DNA from 4 places in the Streptomyces sp. NBC_01390 genome. Region 4 is predicted to be linked to each of the others. Evidence: riboswitches for the same ligand, from Rfam matches in the RefSeq annotation. Region 4 holds a riboswitch; each other region holds the start of a gene.
The links. Region 4 has a riboswitch for cobalamin ahead of OG241_RS13065 (cobalamin biosynthesis protein). Riboswitches for the same ligand answer to the same signal wherever they lie in the genome.
Positions count from the first base shown of each region.

Region 1: it holds a riboswitch for cobalamin, as region 4 does, so the genes downstream of both, OG241_RS16635 (prenyltransferase/squalene oxidase repeat-containing protein) here and OG241_RS13065 (cobalamin biosynthesis protein) in region 4, are expected to answer to the same signal.
Region 2: it holds a riboswitch for cobalamin, as region 4 does, so the genes downstream of both, OG241_RS37885 (ribonucleoside-diphosphate reductase subunit alpha) here and OG241_RS13065 (cobalamin biosynthesis protein) in region 4, are expected to answer to the same signal.
Region 3: it holds a riboswitch for cobalamin, as region 4 does, so the genes downstream of both, OG241_RS02490 (CbtB-domain containing protein) here and OG241_RS13065 (cobalamin biosynthesis protein) in region 4, are expected to answer to the same signal.

Region 1 covers NZ_CP109551.1:3,712,347-3,715,621, reverse strand. The annotation lists gene OG241_RS16645 (energy-coupling factor transporter transmembrane component T) at 1-260, opposite strand, end outside; gene OG241_RS16640 (SCO2322 family protein) at 253-897, opposite strand; gene OG241_RS16635 (prenyltransferase/squalene oxidase repeat-containing protein) at 894-2,144, opposite strand; cobalamin riboswitch at 2,254-2,405, opposite strand; gene OG241_RS16630 (MBL fold metallo-hydrolase) at 2,425-3,275, opposite strand, start outside.
Region 2 covers NZ_CP109551.1:8,389,096-8,392,370, forward strand. The annotation lists gene OG241_RS37885 (ribonucleoside-diphosphate reductase subunit alpha) at 1-1,109, opposite strand, end outside; cobalamin riboswitch at 1,235-1,376, opposite strand; gene OG241_RS37890 (ATP-binding protein) at 1,649-3,275, shown strand, end outside.
Region 3 covers NZ_CP109551.1:590,527-593,801, reverse strand. The annotation lists gene OG241_RS02500 (ferredoxin) at 1-63, shown strand, start outside; gene OG241_RS02495 (histidine phosphatase family protein) at 386-970, opposite strand; cobalamin riboswitch at 1,075-1,231, shown strand; gene OG241_RS02490 (CbtB-domain containing protein) at 1,271-1,492, shown strand; gene OG241_RS02485 (CbtA family protein) at 1,519-2,295, shown strand; gene OG241_RS02480 (acyl-CoA dehydrogenase family protein) at 2,449-3,275, shown strand, end outside.
Region 4 covers NZ_CP109551.1:2,930,741-2,934,015, forward strand. The annotation lists gene OG241_RS13055 (anion permease) at 1-1,101, shown strand, start outside; gene OG241_RS13060 (hypothetical protein) at 1,120-1,341, shown strand; cobalamin riboswitch at 1,488-1,631, shown strand; gene OG241_RS13065 (cobalamin biosynthesis protein) at 1,735-2,676, shown strand; gene OG241_RS13070 (cobyric acid synthase) at 2,673-3,275, shown strand, end outside.

The DNA of each region.
Region 1 (3,275 bases), 780 kb from region 4:
CCGGCCACAGCGATGAGGAGGCCCAGGAGAAGGGGGTTGGTGGTACGGGTGGCGGCGGTCCCGAGCCCCAGGGACCAGACCCACCAGGCCCCGGGGTGCAGGGACGCAGAAGCGTTCCGGCCGCGGCTGATGTGGCTGAGCGGCACTGCTGAGGTCGGGTGCGAACTCGCGTCCCGAAAGGGGCGCGGGGAACTGCGCGACCAGCCCCCACCGGCCTGAGGTGAACGACGACCCGCGTATCCAGCGGAGCGCTCACGCATGGCGGCGGCGCCGCGTCTGCCAGATCGCCGCCCCGCCGAGCGCCACGACGGCCGCGATCCCCGCGAGCAGGCCGACGGACGGGCCGCCGTCCGACTCCGTCTCCGTATCCGTGGCCCCGGCGGACTTGCCCGCCCCCACCGTCTCGCCGCAGCCCGTGCGCGGATACCCGGAGATCGCGCAGAGCAACGCGCTCGCGTTGTACCGCAGGGGACCCGCGACCGACGCGAGGGCGTCCGCCGTGGTCGCGTCGGGGGACACCCGGGCGCACGCCGTACGCGGCGCGGGCGGACTCCCGCCGGACGGCGCGTCGGCCGACGTACCGAAGTCGATGACGAGCGCCACCCGCTTGTGGCCGTCCCGCGCCGGCGTCCTGGCGCAGACGACCCCGAACACGGCGTCGGCGCGCGGCCGGGCAGCGCCCTTCGAGTCCTGGCTCACGGCGAAACGGAAACCCTGGACGTCACCGTCGGAGGGCCGGGCGGTCGACGGCCCCTGTGTGGCGTACGTCCACGCGCCGCCGTCGCGCTCCCAGAAGGACCAGTAGCGGTAGCCGACGGCCTGGGCCTGCCCGGCGCTCGCCCAGAGGCCGAGGAGGAGGGCGGCCACCAGGAGCGGGAGCGCGCGGCGCCGGATCACGGCTGCTGCTTCCTCTTGTTGCGTCCGCTGATCAGGAAACCGATGCCGATACCGGCGACGAGGAACACCCCGACGGTCCAGAGCGTCCCGAACCCGTTCCCGTCGTCCTTGCCGCTGTCCTTGTCGGTGTCCTTGGCACTGTCATGGGCGGCCGGTGTCGGAGAGACGGAGGCCGGGACGGACTCGGGCGCCGGACCGGTCGCGTTGAGGAGTGTCACCAGATCCTGGCCGCCGAAGTCGCGCGGATCGGCGGTCTCGGCGTGCGCCGCGAGGATCAGCTGCGCGTACGCGGCCGGCCCCGCCCCCTTCGCCCACGGCCCGGCGTTCGCCTCCAGCCAGCGCCACGCGTCGGCCGCCCGCTGCCCCTGGCCGGCCGTCGCGAGGGCGACGACGGCATCGGCGGTGTTGCCGTAGTCGGGCTGGTCCTTGGCCCCGGCCAGCGCGGAGGTGAGGTGCTTGTCCTTGGCGAGGGCCTGTACGAGGTGGGCGGCGCCGTTACGAGCGGCCTGCCCGGGATCGTCGGAGTCCGAGCAGGCCGAAGCGGTCCCGGTCGGCTTCATGGCCTCCCCGGCGAACCCCTTCCCCAGTACGCCGACCACGGCCGCGGCCGTCGCGTCGTCGTTGGCGGCGAGAGCGCCCTTCTTGTCCGGCTGGTAGGCGAAGGCGCCCCCGCCGGTCGCGTCGCACGGAAGAGCCAGCTTCAACAGCAGGTCGTACGGGGACCTGCCGCCCTTGGCGACCGTGCCGGGCTCCTCACCGGCCGCGGCGAGGGCTCCGACGACCACGGAGGTGGAGTTCGCGTCGCTGGCCCCGCCGGCCGCGTACCCCCAGCCGCCGTCCGTGTTCTGTACGGACTTCAGCCAGGCGACGGCCTTGCCGACCCCCGCGTCCTGCCCGCCGAGGGCGGCGAGCGCCTGGACGGCGGCGCCGGTGCTGTTGGTGTCGACGAGGGTCTTGGCGTCGCAGGCCGTACCGCTGTCCGCCCGGAACGGCGCGAAGGCACCGCTCGCGCACTGCTGCCCGGCCAGCCAGTCCACGGCCGAGGCGGCCGGCTTCACCCCGACGGTGTCCTGCGCGAGCAGCGCGAGGGACTGGCGCCAGACCCCGTCGTAGGTGGGGTCGCCGGTGCCGTACAGCCCGGCGGGGAGGGCGGCCGAGGGGGACGGCGAGGCGGCGGACGCCTGACCGCCGCCGGCCAGAGTGACGGCGATGACGGCCAGAGCCGTGGCGCTGCGGCGGACATTCATGATCGGCGGGTGCCTCTCCCTGCGGGGAGCCGGACAGCACGGGACACCCCGGGCGGCTCGGCTCCGTATCCCTCGACGGTGCCGTGCACCGGCGGACCGCCGGCGACGCGAGCCGGTCACGATCCGCACAGGGCAATCCGGCTCACAGCCCCTGACGAACGCCCAGGCTGCTCACGGTTGCGGGTCAGCGCCGGATTTGCACCGGCTTCCCCCTGTACGGGTGTGATACGACCTGCCCACTGTACCGGTCCGTGCAAACGGCACCGAGTTCACGCCGCTGTCAGACCGCCACGTACGTCACCGGCTCGCTCCCCGTCACCGCCTCCGCCTGGCCCAGTTTGACCAGTCGGCGGACGTGGGCTTCCGCCTCCGAGACCGCGATGTTCCTTGAGCCCGGGGGGATTTCGGCCCAGGGGCGGTTCCACTCCATGCGTTCCGCCAGCTGCCAGGGGGTGAGGGGGGTGGTGAGAAGGGCGCGGAGGCCGGCGAGGCGTTCGTCGTGGTGGTCGAGGAGTTCCTGTACGCGCACGGTCGCGTCCGGAAAGGCGTGGCGGTGGGCCGGGAGGACCTCCGCCGGGGCCAGTCGGCCGATGCGCTCCAGGGAGTCGAGGTAGTCGCCGAGCGGGTCGGGCGCCGTCGTGTCCTCCGGGTCCTCGTACAGGCCGATGTGCGGGGTGATCCCGGGGAGCAGATGATCGCCCGAGAACAGGCGGCCGTTGCCCGGGAGTTGGGCCGGGTGGGCCTCCTCCAGGTGGAGGCAGACATGGCCCGGGGTGTGGCCCGGCGTCCAGATCGCGCGCAGTCGGCGGCCGGGGAGGTCGAGGAGTTCGCCGGGGACGATCTCGCGGTCGGGCAGCGCCGGCGAGAAGTTCGGGAGGATGCCGGCGGGTGTTCTGCCCAGGGTCGCCACATGGTCGGCCGGTGCTCCGGCCGCCGCCAGCTTCGCGGTCATGTAACCGAACCAGCGCTCGGCCCGGTTGTCGCGGGTCCGCCGGACGAGCGCGATGTCGGCCTCGTGCATCGCGATCCACGCCCCGGACGCCTCGCGGACCTGGCCGGACAGGCCGTGGTGGTCCGGGTGGTGGTGGGTGATCACCATGCCGTGGATCTCGCCGACCGCCGTGCCGCACG
Region 2 (3,275 bases), 5.5 Mb from region 4:
CCCCACAGGTCGACCAGTTCGGGCACGTCGGAGGGGGAGAAGAGCGACCAGAGGGCGTCCGTGTCCACCCGGCGCATGAACTCGTCCGGGATCCAGTGCGCGAGGTTCAGGTTGTGCGTACGGCGGGCGTCCTCACCCGTGTTGTCGCGCAGCTCCAGGAACTCCTCGATGTCGGAGTGCCAGGTCTCCAGGTAGACCGCGGCGGCACCCTTGCGCCGGCCGCCCTGGTTCACGGCGGCGACGGAGGCGTCCAGCGTCTTCAGGAACGGCACGATGCCGTTGGAGTGCCCGTTGGTGCCCCGGATCAGCGAACCGCGGCTGCGGATACGGGAGTACGACAGCCCGATGCCACCGGCGTGCTTGGAGAGCCGGGCGACCTGGTGGTAGCGGTCGTAGATGGAGTCCAGCTCGTCGACGGGGGAGTCGAGGAGGTAGCAGGACGACATCTGGGGGTGCCGGGTACCGGAGTTGAAGAGGGTGGGGGAGGAGGGGAGGTAGTCGAGGCGGCTCATCAGCCGGTAGAGCGCGGCGACCTCGTCCAGCGCCCGCACGGTGTCGTCCTCGGCGAGACCGCTCGCCACCCGCAGCATGAAGTGCTGGGGCGTCTCGACGACCCGGCGGGTGATCGGGTGGCGCAGAAGGTAGCGGCTGTACAGCGTGCGCAGCCCGAAGTACCCGAAGCGGTCGTCGCCCTCGATGTCGATCAGGGCGTCGAGACGGTCCGTGTGCAGCCGGACGAACTCGGCGGTGCGGTCGGCGATCAGGCCCTCCCGGTGCCCGACCGCGACCGACTCGGAGAAGGAGGTGACGCCCTGTGAGGCGGCCTCCGCTGCGATGGTGACGGTCAGTAGCCGGGCGGCCAGCCGGGAGTAGGCGGGGTCCTCGGAGATGAGGCCGGCCGCCGCCTCGGTGGCCAGCTCGCGCAGCTCCGACACGTCGGCCCGCGCGGACCGGCCGCGCAGCGCGGCGGCGGCGACCCGGCCGGGGTCGGCGTCGGGAAGGTCGGCGGTCAGCTCGGTCAGGGTCCGCAGCAGCGCGGTACCAGGACCGTCCGTCTCGACTGCGGCCTCTGGGGTCGCTGAAGCCGGTTCGGCTGGCGCGATGGTCACAGGGGGGCTCTCCCTCGCTCGGCACGGGGCCTTGCGGAGGGCAGCGGGGCACACGGACGCCTTACGGGCACGCGTGCGTCCACCGGCCCACTCCACGAGGCCCGGACGTCAGGCACCCGGACCGGTCGGCCGGGCACACCGTCGGCAGGTCCTCGGACTGGCCAAGCGCACAAACGTGCACGAGTACACCGTTGCGGGACAGTTCCGGATTCACACCGGATTCCCCTGCGGCGACAGCGAGCACGAGCATACATCTTGTGCTCACCCGTCACGCCACCCCCAGATGTTGTGTCGGGGCGGTTTCAGAGCGTCAGCTGACAGCCGATCAGGGCGAGTTCGTCCGGTGTGGCGGGAGACTTCCGTCCAGCCCGGGTGCGGACGAAACCCGATGTTCCCGGACGCCCCGCGTGGTGCCGGACGCCCGGGTTGCGAAGCGCGCCCGGAGTGATTCCATGGAAGTGACCGTCGGCGCCGCGCGAATCCTCTCCCGCCGGCCCTCCGTCCCGGGAACCGCTTTCGGAACTCGCAGGGAGAACGCCATGACGAGGGTTGTCCGCCGTCCGCCCTGCAAGGAGCGACCGCGCGACGCGCCGATGGCCACCCTCGCCCTCAGACGGGCGGGACACCGGGTCGGCCACGGGTTCGTCGGCCGCTGGCACTCCCTGACGATCCGTCTGGAGGCCCGCCGAGGTGCCACCCGCCCCAGGAAATGGCGCCGATGGCTCTCCTACGCCAACGTCACCAGGACGATCTGGCTGGTCGCCGTGCTGGCGTTGCTCGCCTGGGTCGGGGAGGGCCTGTTCATCTTCATCACGCACGACACGACCGGCTTCGAGAAGTGGCGGCAGGGCAACGAGGGGTTCGAGACCGTCTTCAAGTTCGTCGGTCCGATCCTCGCCGCCTCGATCGCCGCCGCGCTCTTCCTGTTCTGGTGGTACCGCTGGACCAAACGGCGCTATCTCACCAAGACGCTGCGGGATCCGCGCCGGCTGGTGCCCACCGCCGGATACGACACCGCCGAGGTCGTGGGCCGCGAGGACATCGCCCAGGTCATCGCCGAGCGGCTGCGGGAGCGCGACACCCGGCGGCCGTATCTGCTCGTCGGCGGCGTCGGAGCGGGGAAGACCGCGGTCCTCGTACGGCTCACCGAACTCCTGGCCCGCCAGAACGCGGTACCGGTGCCGGTCAGGCTGAGGGACGCGGCCGACGGCGCCGACCTGAGCTTCGAACGCCTGGCGAGGCAGCGCTTCGCGCAGGAGGCGCCCAAGGGCATTCTGGCGCGCAGCAAGACCGACCGGGTGTGGCAGCAACTCCTCGCCGACGACAAGCCGGTCGTCCTCGCCGACGGTCTGGAGGAAGCCCTTCTCGACGACGGCGGGCAGCAGAACCGGGACAACGTCATCCGCCGGGCCATCGAGCGCGCCCGCGAGGAGAAGCTGCCCCTGGTCATCGCATCCCGGCCGCACAGCCCGTTGGAGACCACCTCGGCTGCGATCGTGGAGCTGGAACCGCTCAGTGAGGAGGCGGCGCTGCGCTTCGTCGCGGCGGGCGTACCGGAGACCGACGAGCGCCGGGTGGACTGGATCGTGGAGACGGCGGAGGTGACGGAGTCGCCGATCTACCTCCAGATCGCCCGGGAACTCCATCGGCGGGGAATCCTGGAGCACGACCGTCCAGGCGACGACCCTCGGCACATGAACACCCGCAGCCGCGACCGCGCGACCCTGCGGCTGTGGCTGATGGAGACCTGGACCGAGGCGCTGTGCGAGGGAAAGCTGCGCGAGGACGTCGCGCTGTCCCCGCAGGAGCGTCGCGACACGCTCGAAGTGGTCTCGGCCCTGGCCTGCGTCGGACTGCTCCAGGACAAGCTGGAGGTCGGCTTCGCGGAGCTGCTCGACCCGGACATCCTGCACCCGGGCCCGGCACGGCGCGCGCGGGCCCGAGCCGAGCACCTGTGGGCCGGCCGCGGCTTCGACCAGTACGGCAAACGCGGTAACACCCTCACCGACTGGCATCGGCGCCGGATCTGGAACGCGTTGTGCGAGCGGCTCGGCGACGCGGAACGCAGGCGGCTGCGCGAGGGCAACCTGGACCAGTGTCATGCCGTCCTCGCGCGCTTCGCGGCCCACGCGAACAAGCTCCGACTGGTGGAGGGGTCCGAGCACA
Region 3 (3,275 bases), 2.3 Mb from region 4:
CAGGCATGCAAGGACTTCGCCTGGACGCTGGACACCCCGCGCCGCGGGACCGACAGCGCGTGAGCCGCACCGCGCCATGAACCGCCGGTCCACGTCCGGACACCCTCGCCTGTGGGCCGACGGCGCGTGAGCCGCACCGTGCCGTGACCGACCGGTTCCCATCCGGGCGCCTCGCCCGGAGGCCGACGGCGCGTGAGCCGCACCGCGCCGTGAACGCGCCGGTTCACCTCCGAATACCCTCGCCCGCGAGATGACGGCAGGTGAGCCACGCTGCCCCGCGAACCCGCCGGTTCACGTCCCGGACGCCCCCGCCCGTGGGACGACAGCATGTGAGCCGCGCGCGCCGATCCGCGTCGTGAACCCCGGGTTCACGACCGAACGCCCCCTACGTGTCGTGCGGCGCACCAAGCGGCCGGCCAAGGCGCACATTCCAGTGCCCCGCCCGGCCGCTCAACTCCGTTGCCGTCAACGGCGGAACGTCGATCCGCCAGAACGCCGACTCCGGCGCACCGAGCGCTCGTACCGTCGCCGCCCGTACGACCTCAGGCTCGACAACCGCCACCGTCCGGCCCGTGACCCGCGCCGCCGTCCCGTCCAGCCAGTGGGCGATCCGGTCGCAGAGCCCGCGGACCGACTCCCCGCCGTGCGGGGCCGACTGAGGGTCGGTCAGCCACTGGGCCAGCGCTTCCGGCTCCTTCTCCGTCACCTCGGTCAGGGTCGCGCCGCGCCAGCGGCCCGCGTCCAGACCGGCCGGCCCCGGTACCGAACCGGCGTCGAGGACCAGTGCCCGGGCCGTCTCGCGGCAGCGCGCGGTGGGGGAGACCCAGACCGTGGACACTGCCGGCAGGCTCCCTGCCGCCGCCAGGGCGAGCCGCAGCCCCGACTCGTCCAGGGAACAGTCGTCGTCGAAACGGGCCTCCCGCAGGGCCGCGCTGATCGCCGGTGAGATCAACATCACTCGGCTCGTCATCCGGTCTCTCCCGCGCTCATTCCGCCCCAATATTCGTTGTCATGCACGGAACTTGAGGCACCGTACGGCGCACCGCCGCGCCGTACGCCGTCCCACGCGCCCTTGGCCGAACCCCCGCTTCGCGGTACCTTCACGACGATATTGACGACGGTTCGACGGAAGCCGGTGGGAATCCGGCACGGTCGCGCCACTGTAAGCCCCGTACGCACCCGCCTGGTGCGGCCCGGGGGCAAGTCAGACCCGTGACTGTCGTCCTCCGCACCACCGATACGGGACGCGAGTTCCCCCAGGAGGTCTGTCATGGCACAGTCCGCGATTCAGCCGACCGCCGCACCCACCGCCGTACCCGAGAAACTGCCGATCGGCGCGATCACCCCCTGGGCGGTCTTCTTCGGCGTGCTGATGCTGGTGCTGCTCTACTTCGTCGGCGCCGAACAGGGCGCCACCTCCCTGGTCTCCGGCGAGGGTGTGCACGAATGGGTGCACGACGCCCGCCACCTGCTCGGCTTCCCCTGCCACTGACGAGGACAGGGAACGCACACGAGCTCATGAACTCCACAACGGTCAGAAACCTCCTGGTCCGCGGCATGCTCGCGGGCCTGGTCGCGGGTGTGCTCGTCTGGGTCGTCGCGTACGTCTTCGCCGAGCCGCTCGTCGACGACGCGATCGCGTTCGAGAAGATGCACGAGGCCCACGGGCACGCCGAACAGGCCCTGGTCTCCCGTGCGTTGCAGTCCACCGTGGGCCTGGGCACCGGTGTCCTCGTGTACGGCGTCGCGTTCGGCGGTATCGCCGCCCTCGCGTACTGCTTCGCGCTCGGCCGGATCGGCCGCTTCGGGCCGCGCGCGACCGCGCTGCTCCTCTCGGGGGCCGGCCTGCTCGCGGTGTACGTCGTGCCGTTCCTCAAGTACCCGGCCAACCCGCCCGCCGTCGGCGACCCCGACACCCTCAACCAGCGCACCGCGCTGTTCTTCCTGATGGTCGCGCTCAGCGTGCTGCTGGCCGTCGGCGCGGTCATCCTGGGCAAGCGCCTCGCGCCGCGCCTGGGCAACTGGAACGCGACGCTCGCGGCGAGCGCCTTCCTCGTCCTCGTGGTGGGACTCGCGTACGCGTTCCTGCCGTCGTTCACCAACGAGGTCCCGGAGGGCTTCTCCGCGAGCCTTCTGTGGCGGTACCGGGTGGCCACGCTCGGCATCCAGGTGACGATGTGGACCGCGTTCGGCCTGGTCTTCGGACTGATGGCGGAACGGCTGCTCGTTCCGAGGAAGGCAGCGGCCGTCGGCGCGAGCGGCACCGAACCGCAGGCAACTCCTGTGGCGCACTGAGCGGTTCGCCGCACTGGTCTGAGGGGGTCCCGGACATCCGGGACCCCCTCAGGCGCGCGTGGACCCGTACACGCACCGCCATTCCCAATTTCTGGAACACGTTCTACCGTGTGCGCCGACAGGTCCGGCCTTGGGGAGCCAGCAGGAGGCGCCGTGCATCTCGAATACACGCCCGAGCAGCAGCAGCTGCGCACCGAACTGCGCACCTATTTCGCCGAGTTGGTGCCGGACCGCGCCTACTCACGCTTCAGTGACCACGTCGCCCAGAAGCGCTTCTACCGCGAGACCATCCGTCGGCTCGGCGCCGACCGCTGGCTCGGCGTCGGCTGGCCGCAGGAGTACGGGGGGCGCGGCCTGAGCCCGATGGAACAGTTCATCTTCTTCGACGAGGCCGCCCAGGCGGGCGTACCGCTGCCGCTCATGGCGCTCAACACCGTCGGCCCGACGATCATGCGGTACGGCAGCGACGAGCAGAAGGCGTACTTCCTCCCGAAGATCCTCGCCGGCGAGATCGACTTCGCGATCGGCTACAGCGAGCCGGAGGCGGGCACCGACCTGGCCGCACTCAAGACGCGGGCGGTACGGGACGGCGACGAAGCCACCGGCCACTACACGGTCAACGGCCACAAGATCTGGACGACGAACGGCGACACGGCGGACTGGGTGTGGCTCGCCGTGCGCACGGACCCGGACGCCCCGCCGCACAAGGGCATCACCATGCTCCTCGTGCCGACCACCGACCCCGGCTACTCCTGCACCCTCATCCGCACCCTCGCCTCGCACGACACCACCGCCAGCTACTACGAGAACGTCCGCGTACCCGTCGCCCACCGGGTCGGCGAGGAGAACCAGGGCTGGCGGCTGATCACCAACCAGCTCAACCACGAGCGCGTCACCCTCGCCGCTCACGGCACGATGGCCATCCGCTCCCTGCACGAGGTCCAGCGCTGGGCGATGGAGACCAAGCTCGCCGACGGCCG
Region 4 (3,275 bases):
TTCCTTTCCGTCGAGGTCGCCAACACGATCTCCAAGGGCCTCGTCGACGAGAGCGGTATCCGTCCCGAGGTGATCTTCGCGGCGCTGGTCGGCGCGATCCTCTGGAACCTGCTGACCTGGCTGGTCGGGCTTCCGTCCAGTTCCTCGCACGCCCTCATGGGCGGCCTGATCGGCGCGACCATCGCCTCGGCGGGCACGGGCGCCGTCCACGGCGACGTGCTGGTGACGAAGGTGCTGATCCCGGCGATCGCCGCCCCGCTGGTGGCGGGCATCGCGGCCATGCTGGCAACGCGGCTGTCGTACACGCTCGGGGCCAAGCGGGCCGAGGGCAAGGCGGCCGAGAAGGGCTTCCGGGTCGGCCAGATCGCCTCCGCGGGCCTGGTGTCGCTGGCCCACGGCACGAACGACGCGCAGAAGACGATGGGCATCATCACCCTCGCCCTGGTCGCCGGCGGCGCCGTCGCTCCCGACTCCGATCCCCCGGTATGGGTCATCCTCTCCGCGGGCATGGCCATCGCGCTCGGCACCTACCTGGGCGGCTGGCGCATCATCCGTACGATGGGCAAGGGTCTGACCGACCTTCAGCCGCAGCAGGGCTTCGCCGCCCAGACCAGTGCGGCGACGGTCATCCTGGCCTCCTCCCACCTCGGTTTCTCCCTCTCCACCACGCACTCGGTGTCCGGTTCGGTGATGGGCGCGGGCCTCGGCCGCAAGGGCGGCGTGGTCCGCTGGTCGACGGCGACCCGGATGTTCGTGGCCTGGGGACTGACCCTGCCCGCCGCGGCTCTCGTGGGCGCGCTGGCGGAGTACGTCACCGGTTTCGGCAGCTGGGGCACGGCTCTGGTGGCCCTCTTCCTCATCGCGTCGAGCACGGCGATCTGGGTCGTGTCGCGCCGCGAGGTCATCGACCACACCAACGTCAACCACGTCGAGGGCGGGACCGCGGCGAACGCCGAGCCCGCCGGCGTCGTCACGACGGCCGTCGCCGCCGTGACCCCGCCTCCGGCAGGCACTGTCGCCGACGACCTGACGGCCACCATCCCGGCCCCGGCCACGGCCCCCGCCGAGGTCGCGGTCCAGCCGTCGGCCACGGCCCTCTGAGTCCGGTAAGGAAGCAACATGAAGATCGACTGGGCGGCCCTCGGCTCCGTCTTCGGCGTCAGTCTCGTCATCACCGTGGCCATGGTGGGCGTGTTCACCCTGGGCATCATCGGGCTCTCCCACCGCGAACGGGCGGTCGCGCAGGGCGAGTCGGCGGGGCTGGCGGTCACCGGCGCGTACGCGTGCTTCGCCGCCTGTGCGGCGGTGGTGGCGTACGGCATCTATCTGATCGTGGCCTGAGGGCCGCGTACATCCTCCTCGCCCGCCGTGACCGTGGCCGCCTCGCTGGTGGTCAGGGGCGCGGCGGGCGTTTTTCGTCGCCCCGATCCGGTCGTGGTGTGGGGCTCAGCACAGTCCTCCTTTCCAGGTCAACGGCAAGTTGACGGGTGTTCCGGGCCCGTGGTGGACTGCCGGAGCCATGTACGGCAGCAGAAGAGGAAGCCGGTGTGAATCCGGCGCGGTCCCGCCACTGTCACCGGGGTAGGTAACCCCGGGAGCCAGGAACTCTTGCCGCCGGTCTCGTCGAACCAGGGCGTGGACACCCTGAGTGAGGACATATCGCCATGCTCGGCTGCCGTTCGCGTTCGAGGTACAGCACCGGATCGCTGCCCGATCCCCTGGCCGGCTGAGCCGATGCGTGCCGATCGCGTCTTCGCGTACGGCGCCACCGCCGGACTCCTCGCTGATCTGATCCTGGGCGACCCTCGCCGCGGGCATCCGGTCGCCGCGTTCGGGCGGGCCGCCGGCGCCGTCGAACAGGTCCTGTGGCGGGACCATCGCGGGTGGGGCGCGCTGCACACCGCCGTGTGTGTGGGAGGCGCCGTCTCCCTTGCCGCGGCGGCCGGTTGCCTCGCACGTCCGTCCCGTACCGCTTCTGTCGCTCTCACCGCCGCCGCCACCTGGGCCGTCGTCGGCGGTACCTCCCTGGGCCGGGAGGCGCGGGCCATCGGCCGGTCGCTGGAGACCGGGGACGTCGAGGGCGCGCGGGAGCGGCTGCCCCATCTGTGCGGGCGGGATCCGCAGGCTCTCGACTCCGCCGGGATCGCCCGGGCGGTCGTCGAGTCCGTCGCCGAGAACACCTCCGACGCCGTGGTGGGCGCGCTGGTGTGGGGCGCCTTGGGCGGGGTGCCCGGGCTGGTCGGGTTCCGGGCCGTCAACACCCTTGACGCGATGGTGGGTCACAGGTCGGACCGGTACCGGCGGTACGGGTGGGCCGCCGCCCGGCTGGACGATGTGGCGGGGTGGCCGGGGGCGCGGCTCACCGCCGTCCTGGCCACGCTCACCGGTGGGGATCCTCGCGGGGCCGTACAGGCCTGGCGGGACGACGCCGGTAAGCATCCGAGTCCCAACGCCGGGCCCGTGGAGGCTTCTTTCGCGGGCGCCCTGGGCGTGCGGCTCGGCGGGACCCTGTCCTACGGCGGACGGGTCGAGCATCGGCCGGTGCTGAACCAGGAGGGGCGTGCTGTGGAGGTTCACGACATCGAACGGGCGGTACGGCTGTCCCGTCGCGTCGGTGTGCTCGCGCTCGGCGTCAGTGTCGCCGCGCGGGCCCTGGTGAAGGGGCGCACCGCATGACGCACCCCATGAGTGGCGGGGGCCTCGGTGGGGGGCTGCTCGTCGCGGGGACCACCTCCGACGCCGGCAAGAGTGTCGTCACCGCCGGGATCTGCCGGTGGCTGGTGCGGCAGGGGGTCAGGGTCGCGCCGTTCAAGGCGCAGAACATGTCCCTCAACTCCTTCGTCACGCGCGAGGGTGCCGAGATCGGGCGGGCGCAGGCCATGCAGGCGCAGGCGTGCCGGGTGGAACCCACCGCCCTCATGAATCCCGTGCTGCTGAAGCCGGGGGGCGACCAGAGCAGTCAGGTCGTGCTCATGGGGAAGCCGGTGGGGGAAATGAGCGCCCGTGGATATCACGGGGGACGACAGCAGCGACTTCTCGGGACCGTGCTGGAGTGCCTCGCCGAACTGCGGGGCACGTATGACGCGGTGATCTGTGAGGGGGCCGGGAGCCCGGCTGAGATCAACCTCAGACGGACCGACATCGTGAACATGGGGATCGCCAGGAATGCCCGGCTCCCTGTCCTCGTCGTCGGCGACATCGACCGGGGCGGCGTCTTCGCCTCCTTCTTCGGGACCGTCGCCCTGCTGTCTCCCGAGGACCAGGCGCTCGTCGCC